2 regions of the Cobetia sp. cqz5-12 genome follow, and region 2 is predicted to be linked to the other one. Evidence: predicted binding sites of a transcription regulator. Region 2 holds the regulator's gene; the other holds the start of a gene.

Region 1 (10,703 bases), 810 kb from region 2:
CAGCGGCTCGCTCTGGCCTTGCAGTCGGCAGTACGCGAGGGTGTCCGCGCCCAACGGCTCGACCAGCTCGATGCGCGCCTCCAGCTCCGCGGCTCCTGTCGGCAGATCCTCATCCTTGCCCATCACCTGCAGGTGCTCGGGGCGAATGCCAAGCGTTGCATCGTCGCCGGTCGCCAAGCCTTCGCCATTCAATGCAAGCCTTGCGCCACAGGGTAGCGACAGGCTGGCCTGTGCCTGGGTGACGCTCAGGAAGTTCATCGCCGGTGAGCCGATGAAACCGGCGACGAACTGGCTGGCGGGCTGATCATAGAGCGCCATCGGCGTGCCGAACTGCTCGACATGGCCGCCATTCATCACCACCAGACGGTCGGCCAGAGTCATGGCCTCGGTCTGATCATGGGTCACGTAGACGGAGGTGACCTTGAGGCGCTTCTGCAGGCGGCGGATCTCCAGGCGCATCTGGACACGCAGCTTGGCGTCCAGATTGGAGAGCGGCTCATCGAACAGGAAGACCTGCGGCTTGCGCACGATGGCACGGCCCATGGCGACACGCTGACGCTGGCCACCGGAGAGCTGCCTGGGGCGGCGGTCGAGAAGCTCGGTCAGGCCCAGCAGTTCGGCGGCCTCGCTGACGCGGCGCTGGATCTCATCCTTGGGCGTGCGCCGGTTCCTGAGGCCGTAGGCCATGTTGTCGAACACGCTCATGTGCGGGTAGAGCGCGTAGTTCTGGAACACCATCGCGATGTCGCGCTCGGCGGGTTCCAGCTCATTGACGCGCTGGCCGTTGATCTCCAGATCGCCCTCTGAGATGTCTTCAAGCCCCGCCAGGGTGCGCAGCAGGGTCGACTTGCCACAGCCGGAAGGACCGACGATGACGATCAGCTCGCCTTCGCCGAACTCGAGATCGATGCCATGCAGGGCCTTGTAGCCATTGGGGTACTGCTTCTTGAGCTGCTTGAGCGCCAGTGTTGCCATGAGATGTGTATCCAGAGCGGTGCCGTGAGGGAAAAGTCAGTCCATCACGGCGTAACGGAATTCAGGGGGCTGCGTTTGAGATGTCGGAAGCTGACGTGCGAGGCATCACTTCTCGCTGTCGACCAGTCCCTTGATGAAGTAGCGCTGCATGAACAGGATGACGAGGACCGGCGGACCCATGGCCAGCAGCGTGGTGGCGGTGACGTCCTGCCACGGCACCAGGCCGTCGCCGGTGGTCAGCATGCGCTTGAGGCTGACGACGATGGTCAGGTAGTCGGCATCGGTGGTGATCAGCAGCGGCCACAGATACTGATTCCAGCCGTAGATGAACATGATCACGAACAGTGCCGCGATGTTGGTCTTCGACAGCGGCAGCAGGATGTCCTTGAGAAAGCGCCACGGCCCGGCGCCATCGATGCGCGCGGCCTCGACCAGTTCCGCCGGGATGGTCAGGTAGAACTGGCGCAGCAGGAAGGTCGCGGTGGCGCTGGCGATCAGCGGCAGGATCAGGCCGGCGTAGCTGTCCAGCATGTTGAGATCTGCCACCACCTTGAAGGTCGGCAGGATGCGCACCTCCACCGGCAGCATCAGGGTGATGAAGATCAGCCAGAAGCACAGCTTGCGGAAGCGGAACTCGAAGAACACGATCGCGTAGGCCGCCATCACCGAGATGATGATCTTGCCGATGGCGATACCCAGTGCCATCAGCAACGAGTTGAACAGCAGGGTCATCACGTCGGCGCCGAGACTGCTGACCGGGTCCTCCAGCAGGTGGCGATAGTTGTCCAGGCCTGCCTCGCCGATCCAGACCGGGGCGACGTTGGAGTAGAGGTCCCCCATCTCGTGGGTACTGGCGCTGAAGGCGATCCAGACCGGCAGGAAGAACAGCGCGCAGCCGACGATCAGCAGAGCATGGCTTGCGATATCAAGCCCGGGGCGGTTGTAGCGCATCAGTACTGCACCTTCTTCTCGACATACTTGAACTGGATCAGCGTCAGCACACCGACGATGATCATCAACAGCACGGACTGGGCAGCACTCGAGCCCAGGTCCTGCCCGACGAAGCCATCTTCATAGACCTTGTAGACCAGGGTGCGGGTCGAGCCGGCCGGGCCCCCCTGGGTGGTGGCATCGATGGTGCCGAAGGTCTCGAAGAAGGCGTAGACCACGTTCATCACCAGCAGGAAGAAGCTGGTCGGCGAGAGCAGCGGGAAGGTGATGGTCCAGAAACGCCGCCAGGGGCCGGCGCGGTCCATCGCGGCCGCTTCCAGCAGGCTCTTGGGAATGGCCTGGAGTCCTGCGAGGAAGAACACGAAGTTGTAGCTCATCTGCTTCCAGATCGAGGCCAGCACCACCAGCAGCATGGCCTGGTCGCCATTGAGCTTGTGGTTCCAGTCGATGCCGATGGAGGACAGCAGTGCCGGCAGAATGCCCAGCGTCGGGTCGAACAGGAACAGCCACAGTACTCCGGCGACGGCAGGTGCGACGGCGTAGGGCCAGATGAGGAAGGTCTTGTAGGTATTGGCCCCGCGCAGCACGCGGTCCGCCAATACGGCCAATCCCAGCGCCAGTGCCATGGCACCGAAGGCCACGGCAAAGGAGAAATAGGTGGTCGTCCACAGTGTCTCGAGATACTCCGGCTCGCTCAGCACGTTGACGAAGTTGCTCAGGCCGGTGAATTCCCGCGAGAGCCCGAAGGCATCCTCGACATAGAAGGCCTGCTCGATGGCCTGGTAGGCCGGCCAGAAGAAGAACACGCCAACGATGATCAGCTGGGGCGCCAGCAGGATCCATGGCGTGAAGGGGTGTCGATTGAAATGAGCCATGCAGCAGAGGTCTCGCAAGGGATGAAGGACGGATCACGTCGGCCGTGTTCGTGAGTGGCGCCTGGCGTGATCGAAATGATGGTCTCAGGCCGTGAGAGAAGGGAAAGGGCACTCGTGAGGGTGCGCTTTCCGCTCTCTGGCGATGGAGAATGGTGGGAGGGCGAGCCCTGCATGGGCCCGCCCCCGGTATGGCGATGATCAGCCGTTGGCGCGTTCGAACTTCTCGAGCAATGAGTCGCCACGCTTGACGGCGTTGTCGAGGCCGTCCTGCACGCTTTCCTTGCCGGAGAAGATCTTCTCCAGCTCTTCATTGATCACGTCGCGGATCTGCACCATGTTGCCCAGGCGCAGCCCCTTGGAGTTCTCGGTTGGCGTCGCGGAGGTCATCTGGGTGATGGCGACGTCGGTACCCGGGTTCTCGGCGTAGAAGCCTTGCTCGCGCGTCAGCTCTGCCGCGGCAGTGGTGATCGGCAGATAGCCGGTGAACTGGTGCCAGTCGGCCTGCACTTCGGGCTTGGAGAGGTACTGGAAGAACTTGGCGACGCCCTGGTATTCCTCATCGCTGTGCCCGGACAATACCCAAAGCGACGCGCCGCCGATGATGGAGTTCTGCGGCGTCTCGATCACATCGCTGTCATAGGGCAGTGGTGCCACGCCGAACTCGAAGCCCTTGGCGCTTTCCTTGACGCCGGCATAGCTGGCGGAAGAGCCCATCATCATCGCGCACTCGCCGGAGTAGAACTTGGGCGCCGCGTCATCGAAGCGGCCGCCGAACACGAAGCGCTTGTCGGCCTGCCAGTCATCGAGACGCTGGATGTGGTCGACCACGGCAGTCTTGTTGAATTCAAGACGGGTATCGGTACCGGCGAAGCCGTTGGCCTGGCTGGCGAAGGGCACGTCATTGCGTGCCGAGAAGTTCTCCAGCATCACCCAGGACGGCCAGGTAGTGGTCAGGCCACAGCTGGCGGCACCGGAATCGACGACCTTCTTGAGCGCAGCGCCCATTTCCTGCCAGGTCTGCGGGAGGGACTCGACGCCCGCCTTGGCCAGCACGTCCTTGTTGTAATAGGTCACCGGCGTGGAGGAGTTGAACGGCATCGACAGCATCTTGCCGTCGGTATCGGTGTAGTAGCCGGTGACGGCAGACAGGTAGGCGTTCGGGTCGAAGGCGGTGCCTTCCTGCGGCGCGAAGTCTGCCATCAGTTGATGCACCGGGACGATCGCGCCCTTGGCGCTCATCATGGTGGCGGTGCCGACCTCGAAGATCTGCACGATGTCAGGGCCCTTGCCAGCGCGGAAGGCGGCGATGGCGGAAGTCATGGTCTCGGAGTAGTTGCCCTTGAAGACCGGCTTGACGATGTAGTCGTCCTGACTTGCGTTGAAGTCGGCCGCGATCTCGTCGACCTTCTTGCCGAGCCCGCCACCCATGGCATGCCACCACTCGACTTCGGTGGCGGCGAGGGCACTGGCGGAGGCGGAGGCGAAACCGATGGCCAGCGCGAGGCTGGCAAGGCGACGAGTCGCGGTGGCGGTCGTGCGGGTACTTGCATGATGAGTCGGGCGGCGCATGGTCAAACTCCTGAGAGGTTCCCCTGGCCAGCTTCCGCAACAAAGAAGAAGGACGCTGGCCGCTGACGATCGATGGCGACGATCAAGTGAACATTTTCTTGTTCTTTTGATGATCGTCCGAAAAGCGTAGACGACTCTATAGCGCCCGCCTTACAACTTTGTGACAGTGAGATGTTCATTCGAGCCAGGCTGACGTCAGGACTGAACCTGGGTCGATCTTGTGACTGAGCAGCGGGTGTGGGCTGCTCTCAGGTCATCTCCGGCTGGCAGGTGAGGCGCCGGGGGCAACTCAAGGCCGGAATAAGCGGCCGGCGAGCGAGTGTGCTAGTCTTGCGCGCTGAAAATGCCTGTGGCGGAGAACGCGATGAAAGTGGTTGAAGTGAGTGCCGGTGCCCGACGTGATGCCTGTCTGGCGATGCTGTGCGCCGAAGTCCATGGCCGCGAAGGGGGTCTGGATGCGCTGGTAAGTTACGCCGGCGTGCGTGGGGTGTGGTTCGAGAATGAGATGGCGCGTCTGTTCGCGCTGGTCGACGATGCCGAGCGCATCCACTCCGCTGCGCTGCTGGTACTCGACGAGAACGCACGTGGCCTGAATCTGGCGCTGTGGGCGACGCCGACGGTGCATCGCGGTCACGACCACGGCATCGCGCTGGTCTCCCAGCTGTCAGATCATGGCCGCCTTCAGGTGCGCATCACCGACAGCTCACTGGTCAGCGTGCTGCGTCGCGCCGGCATCAACGACTGGCTTGAGGCCGAGGCCGAAGGCGATCAGCCGCGCGAGCTGGTCGGCATGAATCCGGCGGCGCGTGTCGGCAACCTGGCGGCCCTGGACGCGCCGCTGCGTCTGGACCGCGAGCGCATCAAGCGCTCCTTCAAGGCGCGCCCGAAGGACTTCGAGACCTACAAGAGCGCCTTCGTGCGTGACCTGGAGCACTTCGCGCGTCATATCTGAGGATGAGATGACGTAAGCGAATGACATGCTCCACCAAGACAAAGGCCCCGCTCAATGAGCGGGGCCTTTGTGGTTCTGCGATCGGCGGTCAGCGATCAGTTCGTGCGTCGATCACGTGGGCGTCGGCCAGTGATCAGGCGGCGTCCTGCTGCGGGTTGGAGGCGGTGCCGTCACTCGCCATCGGCTTGCGCACGAAGGCATCGAAATCGAAATGGTCGACGGTCAGCATGTCGAGTACCTCGGCTTCGAAGACACGCATGAAGTCGCCATCCTCGGCGGACAGAATGCCTGCCTCGACCGCCGCTTCGATACGCGCTTCCGGAGACAGTGCGTCGGCCGGAATCTCGCCCTTGTGGTAGGCCTTGGCCAGCGCCTTGTAGATCGGCTCGGCGCGCGGGTAGTCCTTGAGCAGCGCGTTGTAGCGGGCGAGGGCATTGTCCTTCTGGCCTTCGTCCTGCGCGTCCCAGGTATTGTCGGTCAGTTTGGCACGCAGTGCAGTGTCGGTGGAGACGGCACGGGCGATCTCGCGCGTCAGGCTATCCCTGGGCATGGCGAACTGACGACCACGCGGCAGGGCGATCACGCGCAGGGCAGTGCCGAGTGCACGGTTGGGCAGGTTGGCGAACAGCTCATCCAGTGCCTTTTCCGCGCGGTGCAGCAGCCACTGCATGCTGTAGTGGAACAGCGCCTCTTCGTGTTCGCAGGCCTCGGATTCGTGCCACTGCTTGAGCGTCAATGACGCCAGATAGAGGTTGGAGAGCACGTCGCCCAGGCGTGCCGACAGCATCTCGCGCGCCTTGAGGCTGGAGCCGAGACTTGCCATGGCCGCATCGGCGGACAGCGAGAAGGCGGCGCTGAAGCGGTTGATGTGGCTGGCGTAGGGCGTGGCGACGGCATCGAAGCCTGTGGCCTTGCCGCCGATACCGAAGCTCTGGGTGAAGGCGCGAGCCGCGTTGCCGAAGATCAGGCCTGCATGGCGGAAGAAGGCCTGGTCGAAGGCGTTCAGGTCATCGGCGTCCTTGGCGGCCAGTTCTTCCAGCACGTAAGGATGGCAGCGGATCGCGCCCTGACCGAAGATCATCAGGTTGCGGGTCATGATGTTGGCGCCTTCCACCGTGATCGAGACCGGGGTGCCGGCATAGGCCACGCCGATGTAGTTGCGCGGGCCAAGCGTCACGCCGCGTCCGCCGTGGATGTCCATGCCATCGGCCAGCAGCGAGCGGGCCATTTCGGTCAGCTGGCTCTTGAGGATGGCGGAGGGCACCGCCGGCTTGTGGCCATTGTCGATCATGTTGGCGGTGTGCAGCACCGACGCCTGGCTGATGTAGTTCATCGCGGCCATGCGTGCCAGCGGCTCCTGCACGCCTTCCATCTCGGCCACCGGCAGATTGAACTGACGACGGATGCGCGCAAAGCCGGCGCTCCAGCCCAATGCGTAGCGCGAGATACCCGCGGAGCCGGACGGCAGCGTGATGCAGCGGCCCACCGACAGACATTCGACCAGCATCTTCCAGCCCTGGCCGGCCATCTGCTCGCCACCGATCAGGTAGCTGAGCGGAATGAAGACGTCCTTGCCGAAGATCGGGCCATTCATGAACGGCGCGCCGATCGGGTGGTGACGACGGCCGATGTCCATGCCGTCGGTATCACGCGGAATCAGGGCGCAGGTGATGCCGATGTCTTCCACGTCGCCCAGCAGGTGTTCGGGGTCGAACATGCGGAAGGCCAGGCCGACCACGGTGGCGACCGGCGCCAGGGTGATCCAGCGCTTCTCGAAGTTCAGGCGGATACCGACGACTTCCTCGCCCTCATGCATGCCGCGACATACGATGCCGGTGTCCGGAATGGAGGTCGCGTCACTGCCGGCACGCGGGCCGGTCAGGCCGAAACACGGAATCTCGCGGCCATCAGCCAGACGCGGCAGGTAATAGTTCTTCTGTTCTTCGCTGCCGTACTTGAGCAGCAGCTCGCCCGGGCCGAGGGAGTTGGGCACACCGACGGTGACCATCAGTGTCTCGTTGACCGAGAGTTTCTGCAGCACCAGTGACTGGGCCTTGGCCGAGAAGCCCAAGCCACCATATTCCTTGGGAATGATCATGCCGAAGAACTTCTCGCGCTTGAGAAATTCCCACAGTTCCTCGGGCAGATCGGCACGCTCGCGGGCGATCTCCCAGCTGTTGGTCATGCCGCAGGCCGTTGAGCACTGCTGGTCGATGAAGGCCTGCTCTTCGCTGGTGATACCGTCATTGCGCTGAGCGGTCAGGGTGTCCCACTGCGGCTTGCCGGAAAAGAGCTCGGCATCCCAGAACACGGTGCCGGCTTCCAGCGCCACCTTCTCGGTGTCCGAGACCTTGGGGGAGACCTTCTTGAACATCGCGAACAGGCGCGGGCTGAGCCACTTGCTGCGCAGGGCCGGCAGGCCACACACCGCGACCAGTGCCGCGCCGATCAGCAGCAGGCAGCCCAGCACCGGCGCGTCGACCGCCAGGCCTACGATACCGATGATGGCGAGTACACCGATGGCCGCGAGGGCCCCGGCTTCGCGTGCCATGACGGCCAACAGACCGGCAACGGCGACAAGGATGAGGATGAGCTGCGTCATGGCAGGATCTCCGGGTGGCGAGGGATGGTGTCTTTGCATGGCGTTTCTACAGCGTAGCAGCTATGCGTTTAGAACAGTTGTTTGAATTCTCTTCAGCGTATCCCATGTTGCCCGACCCTGCAGTACGTCCAAGGTCTAAGGTGTGCGGATTCATTCTCGAAAAGGGCAGTCGCCCGGGGGAGGCAGTCGGCGAGCGCCAGACTGGAGTGAGTGAAAGCTGTCTGACAGGCATGAAAAAGGCCCCGCAATGCGGGGCCTTGGACGATCGATAACGCTTGCGTGCGTGAGGTCAGACTACCTGTCTCAGGCGTTGACTCGCACTGGCTCTGGCGTTGATCAGTGCTCAGTCATTGATCAGTGCTCAGCCATTGATCGGAGCTCAACCATTTATCGGAGCAGAGTCGATCTTGCGCTTGGCGGGCTGCTTGGCCGGTGTGCCCGGCTCGACCACGAAGTAGTCGGCGTCGGACGGCGGCAACGGCGCGCGGCCGCGAATCTTGTCAGCCATCTTCTCCGCCAGCATGATCGTCGGCGCGTTCAGGTTGCCGGTGGGGATGACCGGGAACAGCGAGGCATCGACGACGCGCAGGTTGTCGAGACCATGCACGCGACCGGCACCATCGACCACCGAAGTCTCGTCACTGCCCATGCGGCAGCTACCGCATGGGTGGTAGGCCGTCTCGGCGTGATTGCGCACGTATTCATCAAGCTGCTCATCCGTCTGGACGTCAGCGCCCGGTGCCAGTTCGCGGCCACGGTAATCGTCCAGTGCCGGCTGAGCGATGATCTCGCGAGTCAGGCGAATGGCGGCGCGGAACTCTTCCCAGTCACGCTCCTCGGCCATGTAGTTGAAGAAGATCGACGGCGCGGCCTTGGGATCGAGTGAGGTCAGGCGAACGCGGCCCTTGCTCTGGGAGCGCATGGAGCCGACGTGTGCCTGGAAGCCGTGGCCCTGCACCGCACTCTTGCCGTTGTAGCTGATCGCGATCGGCAGGAAGTGATACTGCAGGTTCGGCCAGGCCTCGCTGGCATCGCTGCGAATGAAACCGGCAGCCTCGAACTGGTTGCTGGCACCCACTCCAGTCCCCTTGAGCATCCACTCCAGGCCGATGGGCGGTTGGTTGTACCACTTGAGGGACGGGTAGAGCGAGATCGGCTTGGTGCACTCGTATTGGATGTAGAGCTCGAGGTGATCCTGCAGGTTCTCGCCCACGCCCGGCAGGTGGTGGACCATCTTCACGCCCAGCGGCTCGAGGTGCTCACGATTGCCGACGCCGGAGCGCTGCAGGATCTGCGGCGAGGCGATGGCGCCAGCGCACAGCAGCACTTCCTTGCGCGCACGCACGCGGTGGTCCTGACCCTTGCGCTCATACTTCACGCCGACCGCCGTCTTGCCCTCGAACAGGATGACGTCGGTAGTGGCACGTGTCTCGATGGTCACGTTGGAGCGCTTCTTGGCGGTATCCAGATAGCCGCGCGCGGTGGAGGCGCGACGGCCTTCCTTTGTCACGAAGCGGTCCATCGGGCCGAAGCCTTCCTGCTGGTAGCCGTTGACGTCTTCGGTGGCCGGATAGCCCGCCTCGATGCCTGCCGCGATGAAGGCGTGATAGAGCTCGTTGTTGTCCTGCTTGGGCGTGGTGACCGACACCGGGCCGTCGCCGCCATGGTAGTCATTCGGGCCGATATCGCGCGTCTCGCACTTGCGGAAGTAGGGCAGGCACTCACGATAGTTCCAGTCGGCCAGGATGGGGTCCTTGGCCCAGTTGTCGTAATCCAGCGCGTTGCCGCGGATGTAGCACATGCCGTTGATCAACGAGGAGCCACCCAGACCCTTGCCGCGGCCACATTCCATGCGACGGTTGTTCATGTGTGGCTCGGGATCGGTCTTGAAGTCCCAGTTGTAGCGCTGTCCCTGCAGCGGGTAGGCCAGGGCGGCGGGCATCTGGGTACGGAAGTCGAAGCGGTGGTCGCGGCCACCGGCTTCCAGCAACAGCACGCTGACGTCGGAATCTTCGCTCAGGCGGGTGGCCAGCACGTTGCCGGCACTGCCGGCACCGATGATGACGTAGTCGTATTCACGCTCGAATTGGCTCATGAAATCTCCTTTCGTATCAGATGCCACATGCGGGCGCAGGACGCCCCGTCGACGACGAGGGGTGGCCACTGCCGGGCGGATGGATACGGTGATGTGTCTGTGAAGAGTCGTCGGGGCACCGCATGACAGCAAGCTGCCATCGGAAGCTCAACGACTCATCGGAATTCGGGCACTGCGCGCGGCTCTGGCGAGCGACGCGGCGTGCAGCCGGCATGGCGAGTGTTCGACATGCCGGCAGGTGGGGCATCTGGCGCGTTGTCGTACTTGAGGTCCGGTGCTTGGGGTTTGGTCTTGAAACCCGGCCTTGAAACCCGGTCTTGAAGCCCGGTCTTGAGTTCCGGTACTTCAGCCTCTGGCGCCAGAGGGTACTGCTGTCATCAGGCCTTGTGACCAGTGATGGCTCAGAAGGCGGACTCGAACGGGCCCATCTCGATCAGCACGGACTTGGTCTGGGTGTAGTGAGACAGCGTCTCGACACCGTTCTCGCGACCGATACCGGACTGCTTGTAGCCGCCGACCGGCATTTCGGACGGCGACTCGCCCCAGGTGTTGACCCAGCAGATACCGGCTTCGAGCTGGTGGATCACGCGATGCGCGCGGTTCAGGCTTTCGGTGAACAGGCCAGCCGCCAGGCCATAGGTGGTGTCGTTGGCACGACGGATGACTTCCTCTTCGCTGTCGAAG
Region 2 (10,703 bases):
AGCAGCGATGCCTTCAGCAGTCGGCCACTGGTCTACGCGACCGCGCTGGTGTTGGTGGTCGTGATTCTATGCCTCAATCTGAGTGCCATTCGCCTGCGGCACATGCTGGCACAACGCTACAAGGGAGCCACCGAATGAGGCGTGACTCTGAACAGCCCAAGCCCCAGTTGTTTCTTGAGGAGACGCCTGCGCGGCCGGCTGAGGACATCTGCCTGGAAACCCGTCACCTGAGCCTCGATTATCAGGCACGTGTCGGCAAGGAGAACCAGACACGCCGCGCACTGGAGGATGTCAGCCTGCAGATCGCACGCAAGCGCGTGACGGCCTTCATCGGCCCTTCCGGCTGCGGCAAGTCGAGTCTGTTGCGTACCTTCAATCGCATGACCGATCTCGACGAACAGTCACGTCTTTCCGGCAAGGTACTGCTCGAGGGCGAGGACATTCATGCGCGCGGCGTGGACGTGCCGATGCTGCGCCGCCGGATCGGCATGGTCTTCCAGACGCCCAATCCCTTTCCGATGTCGGTCTACGAGAACGTGGCCTTCGGACTGCGGCTGGTCGGCGAGAATGACAAGCGCCACCTCGATGACAAGGTCGAAGCCTGCCTGCGCTCCGCGGCGCTGTGGGAAGAAGTGAAGGACCGCCTGCACGACAGCGCGCTGGGGCTCTCGGGGGGCCAGCAACAGCGGCTGGTGATCGCGCGGACACTGGCGGTCGAGCCGGAGGTGCTGCTGCTGGATGAACCGGCCTCGGCGCTGGACCCCATCTCGACCCTCAAGATCGAGGAACTGATCCGTTCGCTGCGCTCGCGCCTGACGCTGATCATCGTCACGCACAACATGCAGCAGGCCGCGCGGGTGTCAGACGATACCGCCTTCCTGCACGAGGGCCGGCTGGTGGAATTCGCCCCGACCGACCAGCTGTTCACCAATCCGCGGCGCCGTCAGACGGAAGACTACATCACGGGGCGTTTCGGTTAGCGTTCTCATGCGCGAATGTGCAGCCAGGTAGCCTTTTCGCCCTGATATTGCTGACGATGGCGGCCAGATACCGCTTTCGCGCCATGGGTGAAACATTACTGCAATCAAGTGTCGGCATGCTGAGGGGGAGCCCGCTGTGTCAGTCAGCAGTGGGCCATACTTGTCACGTCATTCATGTCACGCCCCCTGACTCGGTGGGCGACTTTCCGGGAGAGGGAAATGGATATCACCAGCGATTCGCACGGCAAGCATATCTCAGAGCAGTTCAATCACGAGCTGGATGCACTGAAGACACATCTGCTGGCCATGGGCGGACTGGTAGAGAAGCAGCTGCAGGATGCCGTCACGGCATTGCTGGAAGGCGACAGTGAAACCGCCACGCGGGTGCGCGACAACGACAAGGCTGTCAATGACATGCAGCTCAAGATCGATGACGAGTGCACTCGGGTGCTGGCCCGCCGTCAGCCGGCGGCCTCCGACCTGCGCCTGGTGCTGGCCGTCATCCGCGCCACCTCCGATCTCGAGCGTATCGGTGATGAATCGAGCAAGATCGCACGCAACGCCATCTCGCTGGTCGAGAATGGCCAGAGTCCGCGCGGCATGGTCGAAGTGCGTCATCTCAGTCAGCACGTGCGCAGCATGGTGCGTGACTCCCTGACGGCCTTCGCGCGCTTCGATACCGACCTGGCGCTCAAGGTGCTGCGTGAAGATGCCTCGGTGGATCTGGAATATCAGAGCGCCATGCGCTCGCTGATGACCTTCATGATGGAAGACGCGCGCCAGATCACGCCGGTGCTCAACGTGATGTGGATTCTGCGTGCGCTGGAACGTATCGGGGACCACGCCGACAACCTGGCCGAGTACGTCATCTTCCTGGTCAAGGGCGTGGACGTGCGTCACACCGATACCCATGACCTCAAGCCGCAGGACCTGGACAAGAAGTGAGCTGACACGCTTCCCTGCCCCTGTGTCGCCTCTTTCGCCTCTTTCGCCCCGCACCTGCCCACCGGCAGGCCGCGGGGCGATTGCGTCGTGGGAGCGCGAGCGGTGTCAGTCGGCCGACAGCTGCGCCGCGCAGGCGGGAGTGCTAGGGTGTGGCTCCGGTCAGCCCGCTGGCTGGCCGGTTCTTTTGAGATGACGAGGACGTCGCATGATTGATGCCGTATCGGCGCTGGTCCGCGGGACCCGCATGGTCTATACCCCCGGGCTGCGCCGCTTCGTATTCGTACCGCTGGCGATCAACCTGGTGCTCTACAGCATCACGCTGTGGGTGTTGTTCAACCAGTTCGGTGGCTGGATCGATTACTGGATGCTCAAGGTACCGGCGTGGCTGGACTGGCTCAGCTGGTTGATCTGGCCGGTGCTGGTAGTGAGTCTGTTGCTGGTGGTGTTCTTCACCTTCAGCCTGGTGACCAACCTGATTGCCGCGCCCTTCTACGGCATTCTGGCCGAGAAGGTCGAGCATCGTCTGGATGGCACCCTGATCGATGATGACCGTGGCCTGATGAAGATCGGTGTCGACTCGCTGGGGCGTGAAATGGCCAAGCTGGGCTACTTCATCCCGCGCATGATCGCGCTGTTCATCATCGGCTTCATCCCGGGCCTGAACCTGCTCTCGCCGCTGTTGTGGGGGCTGTTCTCGGCCTGGAGCATGTCGATCCAGTATCTCGACTACCCGATGGACAACCATCAGGTCAGCTTCGGTGACATGAAGCAGCGCCTCAAGGCGCGCTGGTGGCCCTCGTTGACCTTCGGTGCCGCGGTGTTCGTCATGACGCTGGTGCCGCTGGCCAATCTGCTGTTCATTCCGGGCGCCGTCGCCGGGGCGGTGTTGATGTGGCAGAGCCACTACCGTCAGTTGCCGGCACCGCGTCGCTGAGACAGCCTGTCGCAGCTGGTTCATCGCTGAACTGGCTTGTCGCTGTACTGGCTTGTCGTCGAGGTCGCCGCAGCGTCGTCTGGCGGACCAAAGGAAACGCCCCGCAATCGCCTCCTTTCGAGGTGGCTGCGGGGCGTTCTGCATTGGGCTGGCGTCCGCTCAGGGACTGATTCAGGCCATCACTGGGCTAGCGCACTGCTGGCTTGGGAAGCGCTCGCCTGGCAGGCGCGCTCGCCGGGGAAGTGACAGCGGAAGCGCGCGCCCTCACCGGGGTGGCTGTCGATCTCCAGATGGCCCTGATGGCGAATCAGCACATGCTTGACGATGGCAAGTCCGAGGCCGGTGCCTCCCGTGGCGGTGCTGCGGCCCTTGTCGATGCGATAGAAGCGCTCGGTCAGGCGCGGCAGGTGGACCGGGTCGATGCCATCCCCGTCATCTTCCACCTCGACCAGCAGACCCTGGTCATCCGCCTTCCAGCGCAGGGTGATATGGCAGTCTTCGGGGGTGTAGCGCACCGCATTGAAGACCAGATTCGAGATCGCGCTGCGCAGCTCCTGCTCCTCACCGCGCAGAGACAGGCTGGTATCGGCCTCGATGGTGAAGGTGTGGCGTCCCTGGGACAGGCCTTCAGCATCGTCGCGGATATGGGCGAGCAGGGCACTCATGTCGATGCAGCGACCGTTGTCGGACAGTTCGTCGGTTTCCAGGCGTGACAGGGTCAGCAGGTCCTCGACCAGGTGCTGCATGCGGTCGGTCTGGCTCTGCATCTGACCAAGCCCACGCTGCCAGCGTGGGGGCAGGTCATCGGCGTAATCGGAATAGGTCTCGAGATAGCCGGCCAGCACGGTCAGCGGCGTGCGCAGTTCATGGGAGACATTGGCCACGAAGTCGCGGCGCATCTCTTCAAGACGATAGAGGCGGGTGACGTCACGCAGCATGACCAGACGCTCGTTGTCACCGAACAGGGTGATGGAGATCTGCAGCGTCAGGTTGTCAGACAGCGGTGACTGGAGTGTCAACGGCTCGCGATAGGCCAGCCGATTGAAGTAGTCGATGAAGACGGGGTCACGCAGGTAATTGGTGATGTGCTGGCCGCGGTCGTGGCTGGCCTTGAGACCGACCAGCTGCTCGGCCGCGCTGTTCCACCATTCCATGTCACCGTGGTTGTCCAGCATCACCAGGCCGTCGCGCATGGCCTCTGAGGATTCCTGGATACGGTTGAGGATGCTGCGCAGTCGCTCCTGAGCCTGACGCTGGCCCTTCTGGTAGCGGTAAAGACGATCGAGCAGGTCTCCCCAGACGCCATCGCCGGGCGGTGGCTCTTCATGGGGATTGGTGATCAGCCAGGTGTAGAGGCTCTTCAAATGCTTGAGATGGACGAACAGATACAGCGAAAGCCCCAGCGCCAGGCCCCAGCCAAGATGGCCCAGCAGGCCACCGATCAGGCCGAAGCCACCGGCAAGGTAGCCGAGGCGCCATAGCTCGTTGGTCCAATAGCGCATGAATTCCTCAGGCCTGAGCGCTGAAGCGGTAACCGGTGCCGCGGACGGTCTGGATCAGATGCTGATGGCCTGTGCCCAGCGCCTTGCGCAGGCGGCGGATGTGCACGTCCACGGTGCGCTCCTCGACATAGACGTTACCGCCCCATACCTGGTCGAGCAGCTGGCTGCGCGTGTAGGCACGCTCCTGATGCGTCATGAAGAACTGCAGCAGGCGATATTCGGTCGGGCCGACATCCAGCGAGTTGCCGTGGGCGGTGACGCGGTGGCTGGCCGGGTCGAGCATCAGGCCTTCGACTTCCACCGCCTCCTCGACTCCCTTGGGCGTGGTGCGACGCAGCACGGCCTTGAGACGGGCGACCAGCTCGCGCGGCGAGAAGGGCTTGGTGATGTAGTCATCGGCGCCGGCTTCCAGGCCTTGAATCTTGTTGTCTTCCTCGCCCTTGGCGGTCAACAGGATGATCGGCAACTCCGAGGTAGTCTCGTCTCGCTTGAGACGCCGCGCGAGCTCCAGGCCACTGGTGCCCGGCATCATCCAATCCAGCAACAGCAGATCGGGCTTTTCATCGACGACGATGGCGTGGGCGTCCTGGGCATTGTCTGCCTCCAGTACGCGGTAATCCGCCATTTCGAGGGCAACGGCGATCATCTCGCGAATCGAGGATTCATCGTCGACAATCAGTACGGTCTTGGAGCTCATCGCTAGATCCCATGCAGCAGTCGGCGCACGCGCCAGAATGACAAGTCGATGACGATTACAACCCGCTTATATGACAACGAGATGACAACTGCCAGCATGGCAGCTTGCACGCAAGCCTGCCAGCCGCCTCTGAAGGGTGGGCGGCCGGCATGAACCGTGGGCTGGGGAGTAACCGGGGGCAGGGGTCGCTTTAAATCAAATAAAACTGATGTTCATGCAGACGTCAGCTCATCGGCCAGGTCGCCAGGGCGATACCGGCGAAGATCAGCAGACCCGTCCAATGATTGTTGAGGAAGGCCTGGAAGCAGGGTGAACGCTCACGCTCACGGATCAGACGTTGCTGCCAGACGAAGGTGACAGCGGCGGCAGCCAGCCCCAGCCAGTAGAAGATACCCAGCGCCAGGTGCAGGCCGATGCCGATCAACACCGCCAGCATGCCCAGCTGCAGAAGGCCGATCATCAGCTTGTCGGCACGCCCGAACAGCACGGCGGTGGACTTGATGCCTACCTTGAGGTCGTCGTTGCGATCGACCATTGCATAGGCGGTATCGTAGGCCACCGTCCACATCAGATTGGCCGCGAACAGCCACCAGCCGTAGGTCGGCACTTCCTCCAGCGTCGCGGCGAAGGCCATCGGAATCGCCCAGCCGAAGGCGGCGCCCAGCACCACCTGGGGCAGATGGTGGAAGCGCTTCATGAACGGGTAGCTGGCCGCCAGCAGCACGGCGACGATCGACAGCAGTACCGTGGTCAGGTTGGTGAAGCACACCAGCACGAAGGCGGCCGCGACCAGCCCCCCGAACAGCGTCAGCGCCTCGCGCTCCGAAATGCGACCCGAGGTCAGCGGCCGGTCACGCGTGCGCTCGACATGCTTGTCCCAATGGCGGTCGGCGTAGTCGTTGATGACGCAGCCGGCGGCGCGCATCAGATAGACCCCGGCGATGAATATCAGCAGGGTCGTGCGCTCGGGAATGCCATCTGCCGCCAGCCACAGCGCCCATAGAGTCGGCCACATCAGCAGCCAGGTGCCGATGGGGCGATCCAGCCGTGTCAGGGCGAGGTAGTCGGCCAGTCTGGAAGGACGCGAAGCGGCGGAAGTGGATGACGCGGTCATCGGGGCTCCTGGGCGGGTGGTAGTGGGCAAGGAAAGAGAGGGAAGCGAGGCCGGTCGGCCGCAAGACTCAGGCCAGCTGCAGCGCGTGCTGGAAGGCTGGGGTGAAGCCCTCCTGCACCAGCACCTTGAAGCGACCATGCGAGAACATCGAGCGGCGCATCCACAGGCTGGTGGTTCGGGCCAGCGGTCTGCGGCTCGAAAGCACCAGCGGGGCGCGGCTGACATCGATGGCGCTGCGGGTCAGGTCCGGCTGGCGAAACAGCCAATGGCCCAGCGAGCGCTCGCCCAGCGTCGAGAGGCGATGACCGTGAGCCAGGTCCAGCGCCGCCAGCGAACGTGCGATCACCCATGGCGTATCGCCATGACAGAGCGCCACTTCACGCCGCCAGACATGCCGACGTGGGCCGATGCCCAACAGGCGCGCTTCATCCAGGCGTGCGGGGCCGGTGTCCTGCAGCAGCAGGCGCACGCGCACGCCCTGAATGGGCTGGTCATTGCGTTCATCCTGCTGCTGCATGGCGCTGGCAAGACGCTGGGTCAGCGAGTCCGTCGATGAGAGCCACGCCCACCAGCCGCCCGGCATGACCCCCTGCAGCGCGGCAGCCGGCTGCCAATGACGGCGCACCGCTGCTGAAGCAGCGGGCGCGGCGCGCGTGGATGAGGGCCAGCGAGTCGCAGGCTGGCACAGGGACTTGGCTGACGAATGAGGCGCCTCACAGGTGGAGGTCAGTGACGTGAGCGCTGCGCGATGAGGCTCGCCTGCTGGGCATCGGACCACGGTGAATTCCCTGTCAGGATGACGAAATGGCGAGTCTAGCATGGCAGGGCGACAAGGCCTCCCGCTCAGGCATGCCGGCACTGCTGGTGGGCTGGTATGCTGGGCGCATTCTTTGGCGTTCATGACTGACGCTGCTGGCGCTCTTTCATCAGCGCTTCTCTCGGATCGATCTCAGGAGATGGTGCCATGCGCGACCCTCGCACCCTTGTCATCATTGGTACCGGCATGGCGGGCATTGCTCTGGCGCGCGCGCTGCGTGCGCGTGACAAGGACAGCCGGCTGATCCTCATCAGCCAGGACAGCGGCCACGATTACGCCAAGCCCATGCTGTCCACCGCCTTCGCCAAGAAGATGTCGGCCACCGACCTGTCGCGTCAGGCACCGGTGGCGCTGGCGGACGAGCTGAATGCCGAGCTGCGTACCCATCAACGCGTCACTGCCATCGATGGTGATGCCCGCCAGCTCTGGCTGGGCGAGGAGTGTCTGGCCTATGACGAGCTGGTGCTGGCACTCGGTGCCGCGCCGCGTCGTCCCTTCTCCGTCGCTGCGGAAGTGGCTTCGCGGGTGCAGAGCATCAATGATCTCGACGACTATGCGGCCTTCTGCGCGACGCTGGCGAAGGCCCGCGAGCGCGGGGAAGACGGGCACGTGGTGATTGTCGGTGCCGGGCTGGTCGGCTGTGAATACGCCAATGATCTGACGGCCGCCGGCCACCGCGTCACGCTGGTCGCGCCGGAGGATACTCCGCTGGACGGATTGCTGCCGCAAGCGCTGGGGCAGCGTCTGGGGGCGGCGCTGGATGGACTCGGCGTGACGCGTCGCCAGGGCGAGATGGTCGAGACCATCGCCGCCAGCTCGGGCGAGGAGGCCGAACGCCAGGCTGCGCCGGTCGAAGTGCGCCTGCAGAGTGGTCGTCGCCTGACGGGCTCCGTGGTTCTGCTGGCCACCGGCCTGGCACCGCGCATTCGTCTGGCGCAGGCCGCGGGCCTGAGTGCAGGTGGTGACGGCATCCGTGTCGACCGCCACCTGGCCACCTCTCAGCCGCATATCTGGGCACTGGGCGATTGCGCCAGCGTCGAGGGCGTCAATGCCATGTACGTCCAGCCGCTGCAGATGGCTGCGCGCACCCTGGCGGCCAACCTGTGTGGCGAGCCGAGCGTGCTCGACTGGAGGGCGTGGCCGGTACTGGTCAAGACACCGGTCTTGCCGGTGGTGGCCTATCCGCCGCGTTCGGCCGTGGCGCGCTGGGAAATCACCGGTGAAGGCGATGACCTCGAAGCGCGTGCACTAGATATGAACGAACGCTTGATTGGATATGCGTTGACAGGCGCCGCCGTTCGCAGGAAAGTCGAGCTAGCGCGGCAGGCGCCGCCGTTGCTAGGCTAGGCGATGCCATGATCGATGGTCGTAAATCCCTTGCTGCCAGCGCGGTCAGGCACGATAGTGAATGCTCCGTCAGACATGCTGCTCAGCGTGCGTCGTCTGACAGATTGCTGCCATCGACAGGTTGATACGGCAAAGCTTGCCGGGAGCGGATCGCGTCGCCGCCATACGCCACCGCTAGCAAGTGCAAGAACAACAATGGAAACGGCGGCTTGGCCGCCCGTGCAGAATGCCAAACCAGGAGGGCTTTTCATGCGCAAGCCAGAACTCGCTGCGGCCATCGCCGAGCGTGCGGATCTATCCAAGGACAAGGCCAGTCAGGTACTGAACGTGATTCTCGATGAGATCACTCATACCGTGGCCAAAGGCAATGACGTCTCACTGATCGGTTTCGGGTCATTCACCGTGCGCCAGCGTGCGGCGCGTACCGGCAAGAACCCTCAGACAGGCAAGCCGCTGACCATCCCGGCCAGCAAGACCGTTGCCTTCAAACCCGGCAAGTCGTTGAAGGATGCAGTGACCAAGTAACCTCGGCTCGTGCTTCAGCGCAGACCCGGGGTGGCTGTCGCCATGGCTTTCAATCGTCGTCATCAAAAGCCCTGTCGGCTGTCATGCTGATGCCATCGGTTCCGCCCTGCGGGGCCGGTGGCATTTTCATATGGCCTGCGTGAACGACGCTTCGCGATTCAAGGAATGACACCATGAAGCTCAAGATATTGCTGTGGGTGCTGGGTCTGCTGCTCAAGCGGGCCTTCAAGCGCGACCCCGAATTTCGTGCCGAGCTGGAAAAGCGCCCGCTGGACTGGGGCGTCGCGACCGAAGACATGAGCATCGCGCGTCACTACCGCATGTCCCACGCGGGCGTCACCACCGGCAGTGGCCTGCCGGTGGATACCGAGCTTGAGCTGCGCTTCGCCGATAGCGACAGTGCGGTGGCCTTTCTGCTCAAGCCCTCGCCGCGTGCCTTCCTGCAAGGCCTGATGGACCAGCGTGTGCGTCTGGTCGGCGATTCGGCCCAGCTCAACCGCTTGCAGTCATTGCTCAAGCGCATTCGCTGAATGGTCCTGTGTCGTGCCTGCATGAACGAAAGACGCCCCGCTGATTCTCTCAGCGGGGCGTTCTTTTTTGCGATGAACCTTTTTGCCACGAGGCTTTCGTTTGTCGCGAGCCTTTCTTTTGTCGCGAGGCTCTCTTGGGGGGCGTCACAGCAGCTGCTTGAGGCCCGGAATGCCTTCGAGCACCTGATCGACCACGCCATCGCCGGCTTCTTCGCGAGCATAGCTCAGCGTCTCATCAGCCACGCCACGCGCCTGGTCCATGTTCAGGTCCAGCCCCATCAGTTTCTGGCCCAGTTCCAGCGCACCGCCACCGCTGCCGCCGGTGAAGGCGCTGACGGCGCCCATCAGGCCGCCCATGAGGCCACCGCCACCGGACTCGGCGGCTTCCTCGCCTGCGCTGCCGATCAGGCCTTCCGCTCCCGGAATGGCGCCCAGCAGTGAAGCGGCCGGGCCATCCGGCCCCTGCTCACGCACGAACTTGAGAACCATGCCGACCGCCTGCTCGGCGATTTCCGGTGACAGCCCGAGGGAGCCAGTGACGCGTTCGATAAGAGGATGCATCGGTATTCTCCATGAAAGCCAATGAGGTCAGGATTCTTCAGAGTGGCACGTCGCGGCGATTCGACATTCGACGCGCCTGCCAACGCTTGCATGCGCCATGGCTCTCGGACACGGCAGAACGGGGTGTTATGCTAGCGATATAAATCTAAAGTCTAATGCGCTGCCCTGCGCTCTGGTCACGGAACACTTCATGACACGCTCTCTCTTGGACTCCCTCATGCACTCCCTGCGTCGTCTGTGGACGCTGGATGCCTTCAGCTATTCGCTACGCATGTTGATCGCGCTGGGTGGCGTGATGGCGGTGGGGTTCTGGCTCGACGAGATGGCGGTGGTGATTCCGCTGTTTCTGGGCGTGATCGCCTCGGGGCTGGCGGAAACCGATGATCACTGGCGCGGCCGACTGCGCGCGCTGGGCATGACGCTGGCCTGCTTCAGCATCGCCGCCGTCTCGGTGGAGCTGTTGTTCGGCATGCCGCTGCCCTTCGTGATCGGGCTGGCGCTGGCCACCTTCGCGATGCCGATGCTGGGCGCCATCGATGCCCGCTACGGCGCCATCGCGCGCGCCTCGTTGATTCTGGCCGTCTACACCATGATCAGTCTCGAGCAGCAGCATGGTGATGGTCAGATCGCGGTGCTGGAGCGCAGCCTGCCCGAATGGCTGCGGGAGCCGGGGCTGGGCATCAATCTGGTGCAGCCGCTGCTGCTGGTGGTGGGCGCGACCTGGTATGGCCTGCTCTCGGTCGTGTGGTGC

What was found. The regulator PhoB, encoded in region 2, activates phosphate uptake and scavenging genes when phosphate is short. The targets are predictions, from matches to a motif close to TGTCATANNNNTGTCANA.
Region 1: a site for PhoB is predicted at 4,519-4,536, ahead of ugpB (sn-glycerol-3-phosphate ABC transporter substrate-binding protein UgpB). Genes of this name have one in related genera too.

The regions. Positions count from the first base shown of each region.
Region 1 covers NZ_CP044522.1:732,585-743,287, forward strand. Annotated here, with positions in the region: gene F8A90_RS03105 (sn-glycerol-3-phosphate import ATP-binding protein UgpC) at 1-975, opposite strand, end outside; gene ugpE (sn-glycerol-3-phosphate ABC transporter permease UgpE) at 1,081-1,926, opposite strand; gene ugpA (sn-glycerol-3-phosphate ABC transporter permease UgpA) at 1,926-2,801, opposite strand; gene ugpB (sn-glycerol-3-phosphate ABC transporter substrate-binding protein UgpB) at 3,000-4,370, opposite strand; gene F8A90_RS03125 (hypothetical protein) at 4,735-5,322, shown strand; gene F8A90_RS03130 (acyl-CoA dehydrogenase) at 5,456-7,924, opposite strand; gene betA (choline dehydrogenase) at 8,304-10,019, opposite strand; gene betB (betaine-aldehyde dehydrogenase) at 10,421-10,703, opposite strand, start outside.
Region 2 covers NZ_CP044522.1:4,132,079-4,142,781, reverse strand. Annotated here, with positions in the region: gene pstA (phosphate ABC transporter permease PstA) at 1-138, shown strand, start outside; gene pstB (phosphate ABC transporter ATP-binding protein PstB) at 135-980, shown strand; gene phoU (phosphate signaling complex protein PhoU) at 1,200-1,925, shown strand; gene cysZ (sulfate transporter CysZ) at 2,131-2,859, shown strand; gene phoR (phosphate regulon sensor histidine kinase PhoR) at 3,039-4,361, opposite strand; gene phoB (phosphate regulon transcriptional regulator PhoB) at 4,369-5,058, opposite strand; gene ubiA (4-hydroxybenzoate octaprenyltransferase) at 5,282-6,172, opposite strand; gene F8A90_RS17200 (chorismate--pyruvate lyase family protein) at 6,240-6,797, opposite strand; gene F8A90_RS17195 (NAD(P)/FAD-dependent oxidoreductase) at 7,137-8,336, shown strand; gene F8A90_RS17190 (HU family DNA-binding protein) at 8,586-8,861, shown strand; gene F8A90_RS17185 (hypothetical protein) at 9,035-9,391, shown strand; gene F8A90_RS17180 (DUF2780 domain-containing protein) at 9,536-9,952, opposite strand; gene yccS (YccS family putative transporter) at 10,143-10,703, shown strand, end outside.